DNA from 3 places in the Rahnella sp. PD4 genome. Region 2 is predicted to be linked to each of the others. Evidence: predicted binding sites of a transcription regulator. Region 2 holds the regulator's gene; each other region holds the start of a gene.
The links. The regulator PurR, encoded in region 2, represses purine synthesis genes. The targets are predictions, from matches to a motif close to CANGCAAACGTTTGCNTG.
Positions count from the first base shown of each region.

Region 1: cvpA (colicin V production protein) is a predicted target of PurR. The motif match lies at 895-912, and genes of this name have one in related genera.
Region 3: purM (phosphoribosylformylglycinamidine cyclo-ligase) is a predicted target of PurR. The motif match lies at 672-689, and genes of this name have one in related genera.

Region 1 is NZ_JBLZQF010000002.1:579,342-581,618, reverse strand. It holds gene dedD (cell division protein DedD) at 1-713, shown strand, start outside; gene cvpA (colicin V production protein) at 981-1,472, shown strand; gene purF (amidophosphoribosyltransferase) at 1,503-2,277, shown strand, end outside.
Region 2 is NZ_JBLZQF010000001.1:864,030-866,306, reverse strand. It holds gene punR (DNA-binding transcriptional activator PunR) at 1-836, shown strand, start outside; gene purR (HTH-type transcriptional repressor PurR) at 872-1,897, opposite strand; gene ACOZIO_RS03835 (YnhF family membrane protein) at 2,202-2,277, shown strand, end outside.
Region 3 is NZ_JBLZQF010000016.1:33,767-36,043, forward strand. It holds gene upp (uracil phosphoribosyltransferase) at 1-405, opposite strand, end outside; gene purM (phosphoribosylformylglycinamidine cyclo-ligase) at 754-1,791, shown strand; gene purN (phosphoribosylglycinamide formyltransferase) at 1,828-2,277, shown strand, end outside.

The DNA of each region.
Region 1 (2,277 bases), on a different contig from region 2:
TCGACGGCAAGAAAAAGCATTACGAAGACGAATTTGCGTCTATTCCATTGGTGCCAAAACCGGGTGATGTTGAGGAACAGGACTCGGTGCCACCGGTCACGCAATCTTTGCCGGCTCAGCCACCGGAAGGTGCGGATCAGGCGATGAACGGTGCTGCGCAGGAGTCGGAAGGTTCGGCGAATAACACGAATGCCGCGAATAAGGGCAATGTTGCACCGGGCAATACCACGATAGAAGCACCGCCGGTCACCACATTGCCTGAGCAGAAAAAAACGGTGCAGACTGCACCGGTAAAACCTGCGGCGCAGAAACCTAAAGTCATCGAACCTAAACCGATGGTGGAAGCGAAGCCAACGGTGAAACCGAAGGTCGTCGAGCAACCAAAACCGGTCGAGCAGCCGAAGGCCGTGGCTGAACAGCCAAAACCGGCAGAACAGCCGAAGCCTGCGCCGGAAGAAAAAGCGCCGGCAGGGCAGTCCTACGTGGTGCAGCTTGGCGCACTGAAAAATGCTGCTAAAGCCAATGAGATTGTGGCGAATCTGCGTTTGTCTGGTTTCCGCGCTTATACGGTTCCGTCAACGCCGGTACAGGGGCAGATTACGCGCCTGTACGTCGGGCCGGATGCGTCGAAGCAGAAGCTTGAGGCTTCACTTCCGCAACTGCAACAGCTGAGTGGATTAGGCGGGCAGGTTCGCGCCTATTCTGCTCACTGACTTTGCACCTCCTCTTGCGAAGGGGGGAGGTGGCCGTTAAAACATAAAAAATACCACGGAGGGCACAAGCGATTGGTGCCCTTTTTCTATAAGATCCTCTGGTTGAGTTTTTATAGGTTTATGCTGCGATTGAGGTTTTTTTAATCGCTATTATTAATTTGTCTGACCGGCTGATTTCCCCTACGCAAACGTTTTCTTTTTCTGTTAGAATTCGCCGCGAACGGGATGCCGGGGCAGATGTGACTGGATTAGACACTGGAATAGTTAATGGTCTGGATTGATTACGTCATTATTGCGGTTATCGGATTTTCTGCTTTAGTCAGTTTAATCCGTGGCTTTGTTCGTGAGGCTTTATCGCTGGTAACCTGGGCTTGCGCCTTTTTTGTTGCCAGCCATTATTACCCTTACCTCGCCATCTACTTCACACGTTTCGAAGATGAATTAGTTCGAAACGGGATCGCAATTGCCATCTTGTTCATCGCGACGTTGATCGTAGGTGCAATTGTCAACTATGTGATTGGTTCACTGGTTGAAAGAACCGGGTTGTCCGGCACTGACAGGGTGTTAGGTGTGTGCTTCGGCGCACTGCGTGGGGTGTTAATCGTTTCCGCGATGCTGTTCTTCCTCGATACTTTTACCGGTTTTTCGCAAAGTGAAGACTGGAAACAATCCCAGTTGATCCCACAATTCAGTTATATCATCAGGTGGTTCTTTGACTACCTGCAGAGCACGTCGAGTTTCTTGCCAAAACATATTTAGTTCTGGCAGCGCTGAAGAGGAAAAGACAACATGTGCGGTATTGTCGGTATCGCCGGTTTCATGCCGGTAAACCAGTCGATTTATGACGCGTTAACGGTGTTACAACACCGTGGTCAGGATGCCGCAGGCATCACCACCATCGACGCGAATAATAACTTCCGTTTACGTAAAGCCAATGGCCTGGTGAAGGATGTTTTCGAAGCCCGCCATATGCAACGCTTACAGGGCAACATGGGTATAGGCCATGTGCGCTACCCAACGGCTGGCAGTTCCAGCGCTTCAGAAGCTCAACCTTTTTACGTCAACTCTCCGTTCGGCATCACCCTTGCCCATAACGGTAACCTGACCAATGCTCACGAATTGCGAAGCAATCTGTTCGAAGGCCAACGCCGTCATGTGAACACCACTTCCGATTCTGAGATTTTGCTGAATATCCTGGCGAGTGAGTTGGATCGTTTCCAGCACTACCCACTGGAAGCTGACAACATTTTTGCTGCGGTTGCTGCAGTGAATCTGAAAATCCGCGGTGCTTACGCTTGTGTGGCGATGATCATCGGTCATGGCATGCTGGCGTTTCGTGACCCGCATGGCATTCGTCCGCTGGTGATTGGTAAACGTACGCTGGCAGATGGTCGTAATGAGTACATGGTGGCCTCTGAGAGCGTGGCACTTGATACGCTGGGCTTTGAGTTCCTGCGTGACGTTGCGCCGGGCGAAGCGGTGTACATCACTGAAAAAGGTCAGCTGTTCACCCGTATGTGTGCTGAGAACCCGCAGTACAATCCTTGCCTGTTCGAATACGTCT
Region 2 (2,277 bases):
AGGACTTACACCGTGTGCCTTCTGCCATCAGTTACACCGTCCGCCAGCTTGAACAATGGCTGGCCGTGCCGTTGTTTGAACGTCGACATCGTGACGTAGTGCTGACGCCAGCGGGAAAGGTTTTTGTCGATGAAGCACGGGTTATGACAAAAAAAATGATAGCCACCCGCCGGCAGTGTCAACAGGTGGCGAACGGCTGGCGCGGCGAATTACGTGTGGCGGTCGACCGGATTGTCAAACCCGCACGGACACGGCGTCTGGTGCTCGATTTTTATCGCCATTTTGCGGATACCGAACTCATTATTCACTCGGAAGTGTTTAACGGTGTCTGGGATGCGTTGGTCGACGGGCGTGCAGACGTGGCGATCGGCGCTACGCGCGCGATACCGGTTGGCGGGCGCTTCAGTTTTCGTGATATGGGATTTATGGACTGGCATTGTGTCGTCAGCCCGCAACATCCGCTGGCGCAGCTATCCGGTGCGCTGAACGATGATCAACTGCGACCTTATCCGGCATTGTGCCTGGAAGATACTTCCCGGACATTGCCTAAGCGTGATACCTGGACGCTCGATAACCAGCGGCGTCTGGTCGTGCCGGACTGGACCTGTGCGCTGGAATGCCTGACTGAGGGTTTATGCGTGGGTATGATGCCGGTTCACCGGGTCATGCCGTGGATTGAACAGGGAAAATTACAGGTGCTGGCACTGGAGAATATATTCCCTGACAGCCCGTGCTGCCTGACGTGGGATCAAAGCAATCCTTCACCTTCACTGAGCTGGCTGTTGGAATACATGGGCGATACAGACACCATGAATCAGGAATGGCTGCGCGATTAGAACAAACGCCTGCACAGGCAGGCGTTTGTTATTTGTTAACGACGGTAATCGCGGTACGGGCCGTCGGCGACTGAACGGCGCTCGACCAGTTTCGGATGCACTTCGATGGTCTGGGACTCTTCACGCTTACTGACAATTCTGTCCAGTAACATCGTAAAGGCCATTTCACCCAGACGTTCTTTCGGCTGATGCACGGTTGTCAGCGCCGGGGAGAAGTAACGGGCGTTACGCACATTGTCGTACCCGATCACGGAAATATCCTGAGGAACGCGAAGGCCGAGTTCGTCTGCGGCACAAATTGCACCCATTGCCATCACATCGCCGCCGCAAAATACGGCAGTCGGACGATGCTTCTGCATCAGAATCTTATGCATTGCCTGGTAGCCAGACTCTGGTTCGAAATCACCCTGAACTACCCATTCGTCACGAAGAGGAATATTGGCTTCAGTCAGTGCTTTCACAAAACCCTGGAAGCGGCCGCCGCCGGTATTACGCGCCAGTTGCCCGGGGATCACGCCAATATCACGATGACCGCGTTCAATCAGATAACGACCGGCCATGTAACCACCTTCGAAAGCGTTATCGATAATGCTGTCGGTAAAGTTCTTGCGTGCTTCACCCCAGTCCATGACCACCATGGGAATCGAGCGGTACTCTTCGAGCATATTGAGCAATTCATCAGGGTATTCCGCGCACATCACCAGCAAGCCGTCGACGCGTTTTTGCGCCAGCATTTGCAGGTAGGCCTGTTGTTTCTCCAGGTTATTATGCGAGTTACACAAAATCAGCGTATAGCCTTTGGAGAAGCAGCTGTTTTCCACGGCTTCAATCACTTCGGCAAAATAGGGCGCTTCGCTTGAGGTGGCCAGCAGGCCGATGGTTTTAGTGTTATTGACCTTCAGACTGCGGGCTACAGCACTCGGAGAGTAATGTAACTCTTTGATTGCAAGGAGAACCGCTTCTTTGGTTTCTTCGGCGACGAAACGTGTTTTATTGATGACGTGCGACACGGTTGTAGTGGAAACGCCAGCGCGCTTTGCGACATCTTTAATCGTTGCCATGTAAACAATGACTCCTGAACTCACGTGCTTCAGCACGTTAGCATTATGTTAATCGTTTGCCTGCGAGGATTTAACTGCTGGCTTCTCAAAGGGCAGTGAAATCATTGGGTGGATTCTTCAGAATGAGGCGCGAAATGCTCTCGGGTGAAATCGACCGGCACACAGACGTGTTAACCGACAATTTTCTCTTATAATGCAGGAAAGTGGAAGCAAAATTCTCAGGAACGCATTGTCATTCAACACAAGATTTTAAAGGTTAATTATGAGAAAATGCGTTGGCACACAATGAGTGTGGTATTAAGAAATGCCACAATTTGATCCGAAAGGGGGTTTGATGGACAGCAACCTGAAATTATCGTTGATCACCACGGTATGCGCTT
Region 3 (2,277 bases), on a different contig from region 2:
GGTCGCCAGCATCGGATCAACCACCAGAGCCAGACGTTCTTCAATGTTAGAAACCAGCTTCTGGAAATACGGCACAGGTTTCAGGGTTTCTTCATCACGGTATACGCCGACTACGCTGATACGCGCGCTTGGAACGTGCTCCAGTACGCCTTCCATCATGCCCAGACCGGCACGCAGGATAGGCACTACGGTAATTTTCTTGCCTTTGATTTGATCAATTTCGACCGGGCCATTCCAGCCTTCAATCGTCACTTTTTCAGTTTCTAAATCGGCAGTCGCTTCATACGTCAGCAGACTCCCCACCTCAGAAGCCAGTTCGCGAAAACGTTTCGTGCTGATGTCATTTTCACGCATCAGGCCCAGCTTGTGTTTCACCAGCGGGTGTTTCACCTCGACGATCTTCATTATTTATTCTCCTAAGGTGGTTGAGCTGCAAAAAAAAATCGCGAGATTATAACGCCATTTTTTTTGAACGCCATACCAAATAGCCTGATCTGGATCAACTTACCCTGCTTCATTGAAGCCGCAGCTGCGTTAGCTGCTCTCTCTCACCCGAATCACTGACTCAAGTCAGCTCATCGGGATTCGCTCGTTTGCTGTCTTGCTGCAACTCCAATGACTTCGGCTAAGTGTTGTATTTTTAAGTATAGATAGTGACTCTGAATAAGGCGCTCGCAAACGTTTGCTTCCACTGTTAGAATTGCCCCGCTTTATTCTTCAACCACCAACCCAAACCGCCGTGGGGACTTCGCAGTGACCGACAAAACCTCTCTCAGCTATAAAGACGCAGGCGTAGATATCGATGCCGGTAACGCATTGGTAGACCGCATTAAAGGTGTAGTAAAACAGACTCGCCGCCCTGAAGTCATGGGTGGACTGGGCGGTTTTGGTGCCCTCTGCGCGCTGCCGCAAAAATATCGTGAACCCGTGCTGGTATCGGGTACCGACGGCGTTGGCACCAAGCTGCGTCTGGCGATGGATTTGAAACGCCACGATACTATCGGTATCGACCTGGTCGCGATGTGCGTCAACGATTTGATCGTTCAGGGCGCCGAACCCCTGTTCTTCCTCGATTATTACGCTACTGGCAAACTGGACGTCGATACGGCTGCCAGCGTGATCACGGGTATCGCAGAAGGCTGTAAACAGTCTGGCTGTGCGTTAGTTGGCGGTGAAACCGCTGAAATGCCGGGCATGTATCACGGCGAAGATTACGACGTGGCAGGCTTCTGCGTGGGCGTGGTGGAAAAATCAGAAATCATCGACGGCAGCAAAGTGGCTGACGGGGATGTGCTGATTGGTCTGGCCGCCAGTGGCCCGCATTCTAACGGTTATTCTCTGGTGCGCAAAATTCTGGAAGTCAGCAAGACCGACCCGGAAACCACCGATCTGGCAGGCAAACCGCTGGCTGATCATTTGCTCGCACCGACCAAAATTTACGTGAAATCGATCCTGAACCTGATCGAAAACGTGGATGTTCACGGCATCGTCCATCTGACCGGTGGCGGCTTCTGGGAAAATATCCCCCGCGTATTGCCGGACAACACGCAGGTGATTATCGATGAATCAAGCTGGCAGTGGCCGGATGTCTTTACCTGGTTGCAAACCGCCGGTAACGTCAGCCGTCATGAAATGTACCGCACCTTTAACTGTGGTGTCGGCATGCTGGTGGCACTTCCTGCAGAACTGGCCGATCAGGCGATTGCATTACTGAACGATAACGGCGAAAAAGCGTGGAAAATTGGCTACATTAAAGCCTCTGATGCCGCTGAACGCGTGATTATTGAATAAAACCAGTAAAACAACTGACTGATGACGGGTAGGAAAATGAAAAGGATTGTGGTTCTGGTATCGGGCGAGGGAAGCAATTTACAGGCCCTGATCGATGCCTGCCAGCAGGGACGAATCAATGCAACGCTTTGTGCGGTCTTCAGCAATAAAGTAGCGGCATACGGGCTTGAAAGAGCCCGTTCAGCCAATATTCCCGCGCATGCGCTGGATGTTAAAGCCTATGAAGACCGTGCGGCGTTTGACGTTGCGCTGGCCGATGCTATCCAAAGTTACCAGCCTGATCTGGTGGTACTTGCCGGTTATATGCGTATTCTGACCGCTGAATTCGTCCGGCGCTTTGCCGGTCGCATGATCAACATTCACCCTTCCCTGCTGCCAAAATATCCGGGTCTGCATACACACCGTCAGGCCATTGAAAATCAGGATGCCGAACACGGTACGTCCGTGCATTTCGTGACTGAAGAACTCGACGGTGGTCCGGTAATT